DNA from 3 places in the Paenibacillus sp. FSL H7-0735 genome. Region 1 is predicted to be linked to each of the others. Evidence: predicted binding sites of a transcription regulator. Region 1 holds the regulator's gene; each other region holds the start of a gene.
What was found. Region 1 encodes LexA, which represses DNA repair genes until DNA is damaged. Its sites were predicted from a motif close to CGAACATATGTTCG; they were not measured.
Positions count from the first base shown of each region.

Region 2: the regulator LexA is predicted to act here: its motif matches at 1,166-1,179, upstream of NSS82_RS24770 (ImmA/IrrE family metallo-endopeptidase).
Region 3: the regulator LexA is predicted to act here: its motif matches at 2,318-2,331, upstream of NSS82_RS24730 (YolD-like family protein).

Region 1 covers NZ_JBBOZH010000001.1:4,105,226-4,109,431, forward strand. Annotated here, with positions in the region: gene NSS82_RS18620 (HAD family hydrolase) at 1-222, opposite strand, end outside; gene NSS82_RS18625 (hypothetical protein) at 257-778, opposite strand; gene NSS82_RS18630 (DUF896 domain-containing protein) at 828-1,037, opposite strand; gene NSS82_RS18635 (LysM peptidoglycan-binding domain-containing protein) at 1,147-1,560, opposite strand; gene lexA (transcriptional repressor LexA) at 1,812-2,438, shown strand; gene NSS82_RS18645 (L,D-transpeptidase) at 2,616-2,954, shown strand; gene NSS82_RS18650 (hypothetical protein) at 3,107-3,487, shown strand; gene NSS82_RS18655 (hypothetical protein) at 3,707-4,206, shown strand, end outside.
Region 2 covers NZ_JBBOZH010000001.1:5,447,277-5,451,482, forward strand. Annotated here, with positions in the region: gene NSS82_RS24755 (NucA/NucB deoxyribonuclease domain-containing protein) at 77-508, shown strand; gene NSS82_RS24760 (hypothetical protein) at 590-739, opposite strand; gene NSS82_RS24765 (YjfB family protein) at 889-1,065, shown strand; gene NSS82_RS24770 (ImmA/IrrE family metallo-endopeptidase) at 1,229-1,780, shown strand; gene NSS82_RS24775 (hypothetical protein) at 1,847-2,008, shown strand; gene NSS82_RS24780 (hypothetical protein) at 2,092-2,238, opposite strand; gene NSS82_RS24785 (hypothetical protein) at 2,348-2,683, shown strand; gene NSS82_RS24790 (RNA polymerase sigma factor) at 3,128-3,622, shown strand; gene NSS82_RS24795 (hypothetical protein) at 3,619-4,206, shown strand, end outside.
Region 3 covers NZ_JBBOZH010000001.1:5,441,897-5,446,102, reverse strand. Annotated here, with positions in the region: gene NSS82_RS24745 (glycosyl hydrolase) at 1-923, shown strand, start outside; gene NSS82_RS24740 (PH domain-containing protein) at 997-1,485, opposite strand; gene NSS82_RS24735 (hypothetical protein) at 1,603-2,163, shown strand; gene NSS82_RS24730 (YolD-like family protein) at 2,371-2,706, shown strand; gene NSS82_RS24725 (hypothetical protein) at 2,703-2,867, opposite strand; gene NSS82_RS24720 (M15 family metallopeptidase) at 2,984-3,670, shown strand; gene NSS82_RS24715 (WGxxGxxG-CTERM domain-containing protein) at 3,746-4,206, shown strand, end outside.

The DNA.
Region 1 (4,206 bases):
CCAGAGTGCTTCATATGGATTAATTCCGATCATCTTTGTAAATGGGAACGTCTCATAAGATTCATACAAGCTACTTGCTTCCTTACGAACTGCAACTTCTAGTTCTTGTGGATCAATCGTATCCCCGGCGGCTTCACAAGCAGAACGAAATGCTTCTTCGACGCTCCGATCATCCCACAGCAATGTATCATCAAGGTCAAATAGTACAGCAGAAATTGGCATTACAGGTCTCCCTCTCCCTTTAACTGGTCTAGTTCTATTCGTGAACTACTTCAATGTTGTGAGCTTTAGCAAATGCTTCTAATCGTGTACTCATCGCATTAGTATCATAGCGATTCATAAGTCTTGTGAAAATCCATTTCGTACGTTTCCCTTTGTGCTTAATGACTACAGCTCCACGCGAAAGGGTGATTTTCTCAATATCTGCAGCTGGAAGCCCGCGTTCGCGATTGAATTTAATAGTAGACAGTCTTGCTTTTTCCACCTTCAAGTACGGACGACGGAAGAACAATAGCGCTGCCAGCAAATAGTACAGTACTACTCCCAACCAATTAGCCAGCATGCCATTTCCTTTGGCCTGATCAATAGAACCAACTACCCAAAACATAGTGCCAAGTATCACTAACACTACCGGAAATGCAATGTTGCGACCTTTAAAGACTTCGGCATTCTGGGTAGGAGATTTAGAGGCATAAATCGTATCCTTGCCTTGTTTCTTTCTTTGCTTGTTGATTTGCTGTGTGTTGCGTTGAACCATTCTTTCCCAAGAACGGGCCATGTGCGTTCCCCCTAGTCATCCTGAAATATCTATGAAAAGGAACAGCGAGCTAATGTTTAAGCCCCTTGTTACCTTGTTCATGCTCATCGTTATCTACTACTTCAATAGTATTTAATTGTGCTCGGAAGTTATTGCGGATATTCCCCAGGTAAATTTCACGAAGCTTGGCACGTTCCGCCACTTCCTCTTGATTAAGGCCTACGCTCTTCTGTTTGCGTGCCAATTCGTTAATTCGCGCGACCAACTCATCAATATTCAATACTTTCCCTCCCCCTATAAATTAATTCTAACTCTGCCATGAGAAAAAGAGCTTGTCAAGGTCTACTCCCTGCAAGCTCTACTGGTCATTCTATTATGTTCTCAGAAAATTAATAAATAGGTAAAGTAAGTATGTCTCCAGCGTTAATTTGACTACTCTTAATCCCACTTGAACGTTTAATTCCTTCTATATAAACAACTGTCTTCATATCAGCCGGTTTATTCTTAAGGGCAATACTCCATAGTGTATCTCCACGTTCAACCACAATCCGCTTCTCTTCCTTCATTATAGTCGTCGATCCTGCAAATACATTTCCCACTACTGTTAGGCCAGAAAATACTAGCACGATAATCAATATTAACTTAATAAAGAAGTCCTGACGGAACAACGAAATCATCCCTCCTAGCAAACGTTCCGTTATCTCTTTCACCTTAGCGGAATTACGGGCAACGTCATTATGTCCTAAAGATTCAACCACTGGGGCCTTATCGTAGATGCTGCGGTATGTACTGTATTTTAGCATAATTATCATCCTCCAAACACTTGTTCTTACTTTCGAATTCATAATAACACGAACATGTGTTTTGTTCAATACTATTTCAGAACAATTGTTCTCTTTTTTTCGAGAGACTCAAGTGGTTCATTTTATTATCATTTGTCTACCATTTTTTAACTCTAGCAGATTAATATTTATAATAGTTAGAACTTATGTTTGTGCGAACGGTAGTTCTATGTTATAATTTTCCCAAACATTACTATATGGGGTTGATTCCAATGTCAAAGATTTCAAGTCGCCAGCTGGCGATCCTGGAATTTATACGAAGCGAAGTCCGCAGCAAGGGTTATCCACCTTCCGTCCGGGAAATTGGAGAAGCTGTTGGCCTTGCTTCCAGCTCCACAGTTCACGGTCATTTGGACCGGCTTGAGAAGAAGGGACTTATTCGTCGAGATCCAACGAAGCCACGTGCAATAGAATTACTAGGCCAAGAGGATTCAGAGAATGTTCACCAATTCGCCCAGACCATCTCACGGATTCCTGTCGTAGGTAAAGTTACCGCCGGGGTACCTATCACTGCTACAGAGAATATCGAGGACTACTTCCCACTTCCTACTCACTATGTAGGTGACAACAAAGTATTTATGCTGTCAGTTATGGGTGATAGTATGGTGGATGCTGGCATTATGAATGGTGATTATGTAATTGTTCGCCAACAACAAACAGCGGACAACGGAGATATCGTTGTAGCCATGACTGAAGAAGATGAAGCAACCGTTAAGACCTTTTACAAGGAACGTGATCATATACGGCTTCAGCCGGAGAATCCAGCTTATGAGCCTCTTCGCCTTAATCGCGTAACTATTCTCGGAAGAGTCATCGGATTGTTTCGAGATATCCACTAAGTATGCACTCCTACCATAAAAGGCTGTTCCGCAAATGCGGAACAGCCTTTTTTCTGTGTATTTTGCTTTCTCAACCACTAACGAACATTTGTTCTCGTTCGCTAAAATGGGCATTTTCTATGAATAACCGTTTAGGCGTTCTGCTCATATCCTAATCAGAAAGGAGTGTTGTGCATAATGCCAAATTACCGAATTATTGTAGATCTGACCCAAAGAATGTTATATCTTCTGGACAATGATATTGTGATTAGAGGTTTCCATGTCGGCATTGGTAAGATGTTAACCCAATCCCCAGTGGGAGAATTCACGATTATTAACAAACAACCCAATCCAGGCGGTCCCTTTGGTGCCTTTTGGATGGGACTGTCTAAACCACACTACGGGATTCATGGAACGAATGATCCTTCCTCCATTGGGAAAGAGGTATCCCACGGCTGTATCCGGATGTACAACGAGGATGTGTTAACACTCGCAGCTATCGTCCCTATAGGAACACGAGTAACGATAAGGAATTGAATTCGCTGAGGACGTCACAACCCCCAAATCACCATATACAGAATGGGGGTCATTACATAAGTAAGTATTTTTTCATTAGCATACTAGGAGTTTGGTGATTATATGTCGAATATTGTTAACAGGATTGCAAATTGAAAAGGATGTGTTTAGTTTTGAATAACTCAAAAATTAGAACCCTCGTCGATTTTAAAGTCGATGCACTGGGTAAGCTGTCCGGTTTACTTTTAAATGATGAACAAGCTTGTGGAAAAAAAGTGAATTTGCTCACCTCTTTTGGCAGCATTCAGGGAATCGTCTCTCCAGCCGTCTCCAACAAAGAGGATGTATTTGATTTAAAATCTTTGATGGATGATGTAATAGTAGACGAATACATATCTTATTTGGGAGCAGAACACCCTGATAAAAATTTCAGCTATAACTTTGTTGTCCTCAATGACGTTACTGTAAGACCTTATGCTAGTTATGGGACTCCGATCGAATACAAACAGCTGATTGTTTATACCGATCATATCACTGCCTTCAATTTTCTATAGGTTACATACTTACCTTAAAAAGCACCCTTGCAGCAACCCCCAATTTTGCGCCATTTGCAGAATCGGCAGGTTTCTCCGGGTGCTTTTTTTGGGCTAATTCCGAAGCCGATCCTATAATTCCACGAATTTCCCTTTTAAAAGATACTAGTGGGGATCATTCAGGCATATCTTTCAATAAGCAACAATTTGAGTCTAATGAGATAACTGGGAGGTGATTATATGCTGATTATCTTAGTGTACTTATTTGCTATTTTAGGAGTTGTTTTAATTCTAAGTGCCGCCATTATAAAATTGAAAACGCTATCCACTTCATCTGATATTTCTATGCTAGTTAATGCGGCTGCATCCTTTAACATCATTTTCACCAAAACATTCATCCCCCCCAATCAATCTCACTTGATCGCACTTAACGAACCTAATAAAAAATTAGCAATAGGCACCAGAAATCCGAAGAACAACAAAAAAGCAGTAGCAAAGCTATACTCTTTCGATAATGTAATGGGATCCGAGATTGTGGTTAACGCACTTACCCTTTCAAAAGTCTCCAAAAGACAACAAAACAGCAAAACAACTGCAACTAGTGCAGATATTAACGTCCTTAAGGAAGCTGATGAAGAAGCTAATGTGATAGAAGAACTCACGCTTAAAATATATATGAACAGCAAAGAAACGCCTGTGTATTGTATTTCCTTCTTGCCGGGTTTATTGCCTATTCAACA
Region 2 (4,206 bases), 1.3 Mb from region 1:
ATTATATTAAATCGCACTGAATTATGATATAAGATATACTATTTTAAGTGCCAAAAAAGGAGGAGCAGAATTGAAAGTGAAAAAATGGATCTCCAGTCTCATCATTGTTGCATTACTTGCTTTGGCTAGTTACTGGTTTGAACAAAACGGAGAGCCTACAGACCCCTCGTCTCCATCCAATTCGAGTGTTGTTCAGCTAACCTTCCCATCAGACCGCTATCCTGAGACCGCCAAGCATATTCAGGATGCCATTGCGAAAGGTGAATCCGCCACATGTACGATTAACCGAGAGCAGGCTGAAGAGAACCGCAAAGAGTCCTTAAAAGGGATCCCTACTAAAAAGGGATATGACCGGGATGAATGGCCAATGGCTATGTGTGAGGAAGGCGGCGTTGGTGCCGACATTGAATACATAACGCCAAGCGATAACCGCGGGGCAGGAAGCTGGGTTGGCAATCAGCTGGAGGATTATGCAGACGGAACCCGGGTAGAATTTATGTTTAAATAACGATCTGTCTGACCATCCCCAGGCAACAGAATAGCCCCACCTGGCATTCGCCAGACGGGGCTACACTTCACATCAGCTAACTTAGAATAAGCAAGCTTTAGTGATGATAACCAGCAAGATGAAAAGTACCAGGATTGCTCCTGTAGAAGTCCAAGGACTACACACCGGACCTACTGATGCTGGACTTACTACCGGACCTACGTTACAACCACAACCATGTTCCATACCCATTTTCAATTCCTCCTAATGATTAATGACTACAGCACAAGATATGTAAAAAGGAGATAAGCCGTTTGGGCGAATTGGCAAACAAATGCCAATCACCTAATGAATTGAAGGCGGACAGTCGATAAACAGGATATACACAAAGGAGGTGCAATATGGATATAGCTGCATTATCAATGGCAATGAGCCAAGCATCCTTAGCTCAAAATGTTGGGATACAGGTCATGAATATTGCCAAGAATCAGGCTGAAACCCAGAGCCAAACTATGGTGGAAATGCTGGGCAAAAGCGTTGCTCCGAATTTGGGAAAAACACTTGATATTAGTGTGTAATTGCTTTATGCTAAGGATACATGAGAACGAACGTTCCTATGTATCCTTAGACTTTTTTTACTCTACATAGCCCTTCGGGCTTTTCTTTTGCGCATTTATACGAACATACGATCCCGTTAGTGATTTATTAGTGATTTTAAACGAGGTGAATAAGTTGGAGAACATGAAATCATATTATCAAATGACTGTGCTTGAGAAATGGACGGAGGATTTATACAAGCGATTAAATCTTCATCAGCCTTCGCAAATTTCAATATCGTATATTGCAGAGCGGCTTAATATCTGGGTTCATTATTTGGATGTGAGAAGCAAGAGCATTGAAGCGTCTGCAGGGATGTACAGCCTGTTTATCGACAACCGCCTTCCAGCCAATCTTCAACGGCTAGAGTTTCTTCATGAACTGTGTCATCTACTTCGCCATGGCAGCGATAATCAGACCTTGATGCCAGAGCATTTCACGCGGGCACAGGAGGACGAATCAGAGCGTTTTATCTTGTATGCGGCGATGCCTTACTCCATGATCTCCCGCATGACATTGCCTGAGCAACGGGAAGATGCCATCTCCTATCTTGCAGCAGAATTCCAAGTACCTGCCGAGCTGGCCTTACAGCGGATTGATCAGATCCAAAGACGTGTGTTCCAAGGGCAATTATTGGCCGTGATGGGAAGAAGCGAAGAACGACAGACACATATTCGCAACGGATCACGGAGATAATAAACTTAGTTGCAGTAGTTCTCTGCATATTCATTTATGGTGGAATTTCTCGTGAGGGGGAACGACATGGAAGCCATTAAAGTAATTGAATTATTACTGACTCATCCGGATTATAATGTAGATGCAGTACACCCCGAAATCCCGGATTTTGTGGGCATTGAGACGATTGAGGTGGATCACGAAACGGGGACCTTCTCCATTTTATTGCAAGAACCCAAAGAAGACTAAAAGAGAATCATTATTCTTCATAAGTTAAAAGGCAGCAAATATAGTATGTCCCGGCAATTCTTCGTTCGCCTACGCCTGGATTACTATCGGTATTTGCTGCCTTTTTGTATTACACAACCCCAAATTAAAAACCATAAGATTTTCATCCCCGGCAGCCTCGGACTTGCCTGGTTTTCCAGCACCTTAATTCGCTGCTCCAGCTCCAGTATTTTCTCTTCTTCCTGCGTCATATTCTTACCTCCTTTCTTATTTGTACATTTACAAGATATCTATGAATGACATAATAGTCTCTGTATATTATCTTATACTACATACAAATTATCTATATGGAGGGAATTAATGAAGAAAAATACAAAACTAATCTTCATCGTTCTAATCCTTTTAATCTGTGGAATAACATCCTTAGCCCTCCACTCCTTCCGAAATCATATGAACAGAGAAGTCATTCATTATCTAATAGAGACGAGAAATTATAAGAAGGAAGATTTTTATAAAGTATACACCCAGATTGCCAAAGCTCCCCTCGTAAGTACCACGGTGATTTTCGCAGACGAACCCTACGCAAGATACTTTTATCGAAAAGAAAATGGAAGGATCTATCAATACAGCAGGGCTCCTGTTAAAGGTAATGATCCTAGCTATACATATAAACATATCGAAGAGGATCTCCAGTGAAGGAGTCACTCTATTAAAAAGACGCGTTTGTCCAGCAGTCAGCACTTGGTGCTTGGGCAAATGCGTTTTTTTGATCTCCCCTGTTCTAAATAAGTAACCATCGTTTGCGTAGACAATATTGGCGTGGTGCTTAGCAGCTATCGGACACAGTTGATCTTATGCGTAGCATAACCCTCCATTTCGAAGTGTAACGGACCCCATCGCCTTTATTGGCATGAGAAACACCTTACAAGGCCCACTTTTTAAGGAATAGCGTCACTGGGGTCCGCGAACTTGCTCAAAAGTCTATTTATATGCAAATAACGACTTCTGAGTCCATAACCCTCTGGCGATAATTTATGAATAGGCATCATCTACTCTCAAACACAAAGAAATTTTCTCAGGAACAAAATGTGACCTAATGCCGTCCTAAATGGTGTTATAGGTAAAGGGGGGCACAGTATCATGCAGCGATCCATGACCCGGCCGGGAAATCATGTGATGAAGAGTTACGAAATCTACGCAGATATGCTGTTCCGGATCGCTTTGGTCCATCTAGGCAGCCGGCAAGATGCCGAAGAAGCCACTCAGGATACCTTCATCAAGCTAATAGAAAAAGCGCCAAAGTTCAAAGATGCCGAACATCAGAAGGCATGGCTGATCCGGGTAATCACCAATCATTGTAAAACACTACTGGGCAGAGGCTGGCGCAAGCGCGAGGTTAAGCTGGAGAGCGCTGAGCCAATTGCGGCAGACAGCCCCGAGGATTGGGCTCTGCTGCAGTTAGTTATGGCGATGCCCATGAAGTATAAAACCGTAATCCATCTTTATTATTACGAGGACTATCCCATCCAGGAGATCGGCAAGATTCTGCAGATTAGTCAGTCTGCCGTGAAAATGAGACTTCAGCGGGGACGGCAACGGTTAAAACTGGAGCTGGAAGGAGCGGAACCACAGTGAAGGAAGATCAGTTTCGAACATCATATAAGAAAGCGGTGGATTCGATGAAGCCAGGTGAAGGAATGAAAAAAGAATTGTTCGACAAAATGGAGCAGCGGCAGGAGCGGAAACGTCCGCGCAAGACGGTTTATATCGCGGCAAGTGTCGTGCTCGCCGCAGGAATCGGTCTGGCTGGGCCTAGTATATGGCAGCAGTTGAACAGTCAGAGCTCCCCGGGGCAGGTTGCCCAGGTAACTCCGGGTGTAAGCAATGCTGGCAATTCGGGCACAGCTACATCGGGCAGCATTGTCATTCCCAAGCTGAAACTGCCAGATAAGGAATCTGGCGTGAAGGCAGATATGATCGCCTTGGTCGTGTATAAAAATAATATTTACACACAGTCAGCGACTCGCATCGACGCTGCCGATGCTGCCGCTCTGCGCGGTGACAAGTTAGGACGCACTACAGGCGGCATCAACGAATGGAGCGGTAACGACGAATATATTGAGTTAGCCTCGAACATCGGCGAAACGGATCTCTATTCCGTGAAGGGCTATGACTCCAGCTTCCTGATTATGTCCTATTCGGAAATCAACGGCGAGGTA
Region 3 (4,206 bases), 1.3 Mb from region 1:
TTTGGCGGCCGTATCATGAAATGAATGGTGGATGGTTTTGGTGGGGGCAAAAGAGCAATTACGCTGCATTGTGGAACCTTATGTTCGATCGTTTTACCAATTATCATAAGCTGCATAATTTATTGTGGGTTTGGAGTCCAAATGCAAAAAATCAGTGGTGTGATGAGCCGGCAGAATACTATCCGGGCAGTGATAAGGTAGATGTGCTGGCGCTCGACATTTATGACGCGGATTTCAAGATTAGCCATTATGATAATTTATGGGATCTGGGTCGTGGCAAGCTGATTGCGATTGGTGAGAATGGAGAGCTTCCGTCTGCTGAACTGTTGTCCAAAACGCAGCCCAAATGGTCTTATCAGCTGACCTGGGGGAAACTCCTCTATGAGAAGAATACCGATGCTGTGATAAAAGCTTTTATGAACGACAAAATGGTATTCACACGAGAGGAGTATGCTGCTGAGGCCGCCGCTTTCGCTGCTATCGGGGATAGTGTGCTGGAGAGTGGACTCTGTGGGCAATACTACAATAACATGACGCTTAGCGGCACACCTGCACTTTTGCGTACGGATGCCAATATTAACTTTTCATGGAGACAAGGTTCGCCTGATCCTGCCATTCGTGTAGATGCGTTTTCTGTGCGGTGGAGTGGGAAGCTGACGGCTGCTTTTAGCGAGATTTATACGATTTATTCCTACTCTGATGATGGGATACGGGTATGGATTGATGGCGGGCTAGTCATTGATAGTTGGGTAAATCAGAGCGGCCAGGAACGAAAAGGAAGCATAAGTCTGATAGCAGGTAAGCCGTATGAAATAAAGGTGGAGTATTATGAGAATGCGGGCGACGCCCGGGTTGTTTTGCAGTGGGAGAGTCCTAGCCAGATCAAGGGGGTTATCCCAGCGGGGGCATTTTATCTTCCTTAAAAAAGAGTACTTCAAGTGTACAAGCGCAAGCAAAAAGCCCCGGTTTTCCGGGGCCTTTTTACGTATGAGCGTCTTAAATTTGTTCGCGGTAGCTAATGTTGTTGGCGATCTTCTCGTCACGAACGGCTTTGCGCAGAACATCTTTGACGGTTTGGGCATCATGGATTTTTCGAAAAAGAAGCTGAGGCGCTGAGGCATCATCAGAAAATACAGTTAATGACCCAATGCCAAGCATCCGGTCCATGATAGACTGTTTTACGGATAAATCGCGTACGCGCAGCAATTCGATTTCTTCAACATTTTTACCGATAAGTCCGGTCTTTAACATAATGCGCTGACTTGTAATGGTATATGAAGTTGTGTTAAGAGCTATAATTCCTTTAAGTCGATCTGAGATGCCGGCAGGTTTGCCTTTCCAGAGCACAACTTCTTGATTGACATGATTATCTTCTGCTGGTCGATGGGCGGTCACTGGAGCGGTACCGTTAAGGCTGGTTCCACATTCTCCACAAAATTTAGCGCCCTGCTTGTATTCCGCTCCGCAGGTGGTGCAATAAGGCATAAATACCCTCCTTTTCTGATCACAATTAAAATAATTATAACATAACAGTCATTTTACATATATTTCATTTGCGCTTTACACAAACCGACATTATCCTGTTAAGTGGAGGGATAAATAATGAAAAAAGCTTTACTAATAGGAATGCTGATGATGACTGTCATCCTTAGCGCCTGCAGCAATAATTCAACTTCATCGGCACCTGCCACGGAAGAAGAAGTGCAGGAGACTGTGCAAAACTTCTACAATGAAATGTCTAAACTTGAAGAGTCGGGAAAATCTTCTTTAGAGGAGTTCAACGAAGCCATTGCTGGTTATTCAGCAGGAGAACTCACGGACAAGCAGTTGGAGAAGAAAATTAAGCAATTTCAGAGTACCGCAACTGATTTATCGAATCAAGCCGAGAAAGTAAAAATTTCCTCCAGCTTGCCTGAAGACATTCGTAAGTTGCTTGAAGAGTCTAAAATTTCCTTTGAAAGTGCTTATTCTTTAAAAAAAGAGGCTTCTCAGGGCGCAGATTCCGCAAATGTTACGGCTGAGCAATTTAATGAATTGAATCAAAAAGCTGATATAGCGATGTTGTTCGGTATCTCCAAGCTTAATGAGGCAAGAGAAGCAACTGGACTTATAGATTCCGAAGGTGAAGCTACCTCAGTATCTGGAGATGTTGTTCAAGAATAAATCAAATCAGGCGCTGCACAGTTTATCTGTCAGCGTCTTTTTGCTGCGCTTACATGGATATACATTGATATACATCTTTTGGATAAAAAGCGCTCCTTCAAAAAGGTATCTTTTTCCTGATTATTGATTAATATGCGAAGATGCGGATATAATACAAACATACGTTCGTGTTCAGAAGAATAGATATATTATAAGGGAGGGGTTACCATGGGCAAAAAGCTGGAAAAAAACGGGCTGTGGGAAAGCAGCCGCATGATGCTGCCGGAGCATAAGACAAGAATTATAAGAGATGAACGGGAGACGCTGCGCCGCATCAAGCCTATTCTGGATGAGCAAAAGCTGGAGGAGATCGAATGTACACTGGCTTTGTCGTTGCGGAGTCATGTACGAGTGACAGTTGTTCTGTTTGATCCTTTTGAAAATACGATGTTAAGTGGCTTTGTGACTTCCATTCACACCCACTCGCGTGAGTTTAAGCTGCAGTGGGCGGAGGAATGGAAGTGGATCGATGTGGATGATATTGTCGAGGTCTACATCGTTTAATGCTGAGAACCGTTGCCTTCGCTTTTCTCATAAGCGATTAAGGTAACGGTAGGGTTACCGGTCAGATGTGCAATGGAAGCTTCAGCATTCCGAATAATTTCCAGTGCTTCTTCCTGTTCACTAAGGGCTGCAACTTTATAGCTATCGCTATGAATATCCATATGTCTCCCACCTTTCGTTAAATATGTTGTCCTTTTTTGTGGAAATCATCCTAAGGGGACAGGGGTACAGGCAAATAGGACAGCGGCATCATTGAATATACCAAAGGGGTGATTCTATGCTGACTTTGGAGCAATTGAGGGAAAAATCCGCGGCGCGTCTGGTCGGGCTTCATCCTGTCTTGGCGGCAGGTGCGAATGTTTTGATTCAGCAAAGCCATGCGAGAGGAGTCCCTATCGTTATTACTCAGGGTCTACGGACCATCGCTGAGCAAAATGCTTTGTATGCGCAGGGTAGAAGCAAACCGGGGCCGATAGTTACCAACGCTAAAGGCGGTACCAGCTATCATAATTATGGCCTTGCGTTTGATTTTGCGATTTTGCTGCCGAATGGCACTAGCCTTTCTTGGGACATCAAACGTGATGGTGATAAAGATAAGACTGCGGATTGGCAAGAGGTTGTACAGGAGGCTAAGCGGCTTGGATTAGAATGGGGCGGGGACTGGACTTCTTTTAAAGACTATTCACATCTGCAGATGACTTTCGGTTTAACTATAGATCAACTTCGGGCAGGTAAACGTCCAACGACGGACCAAGCCAAAGAGGCTTTAAAAAAGATTACCGGAGGGGATGATCAGGTGAACAAAGACGTTACAGTGACCATTAACCTAAACGGCCGCAAGCTTACCGATGGCGTTCTCGATACCGGAATAACCTATGTGCCCATACGTGCGCTGGCTGAGGCACTTGGAGCAAAGGTTACTTATGATGCTGTGACCAAGACAGTTAATGTAGTAAAAGAGTAAAATCATCATGCATAGACAGTGCCGTCCAAGGGGAAATTATCAGTGATAACTAACCTTAAAGGGAGGCATAACACTGTGAACAAGCTGATAACAAGCCTTGCATGCGGTACTGTACTGTCAATGAGTCTAATGGGAGCTAGCTATGCATCAAATGCCGTTGGATCAGCAGCATTGGGCGGTATCCCAGCCGCGAATACCGGAATGGATGGCACTGCGGAACACACTCGGATGATGAATACGGAAGGCAATCTAATGAATGGCACCACGGGAACAATGAATCAGCATGAGAGCATTATGAAAGATAAGATCCGCATCGATGATAATTACAGACCTAACAACTACAACACCAATAACTACAATGACACCCGCAATAACTACAGAACCAACAGCACTGTTAACCCGGCAACCAACACTACACAGACCGGCAAATACCGTGCAACTAGTACAACAACGAATGCTGCGACTAACAAAGGATCTAACTGGGGCTGGCTCGGTCTGCTTGGACTTTTGGGTCTTGCCGGAATGAGAAGCAGAAG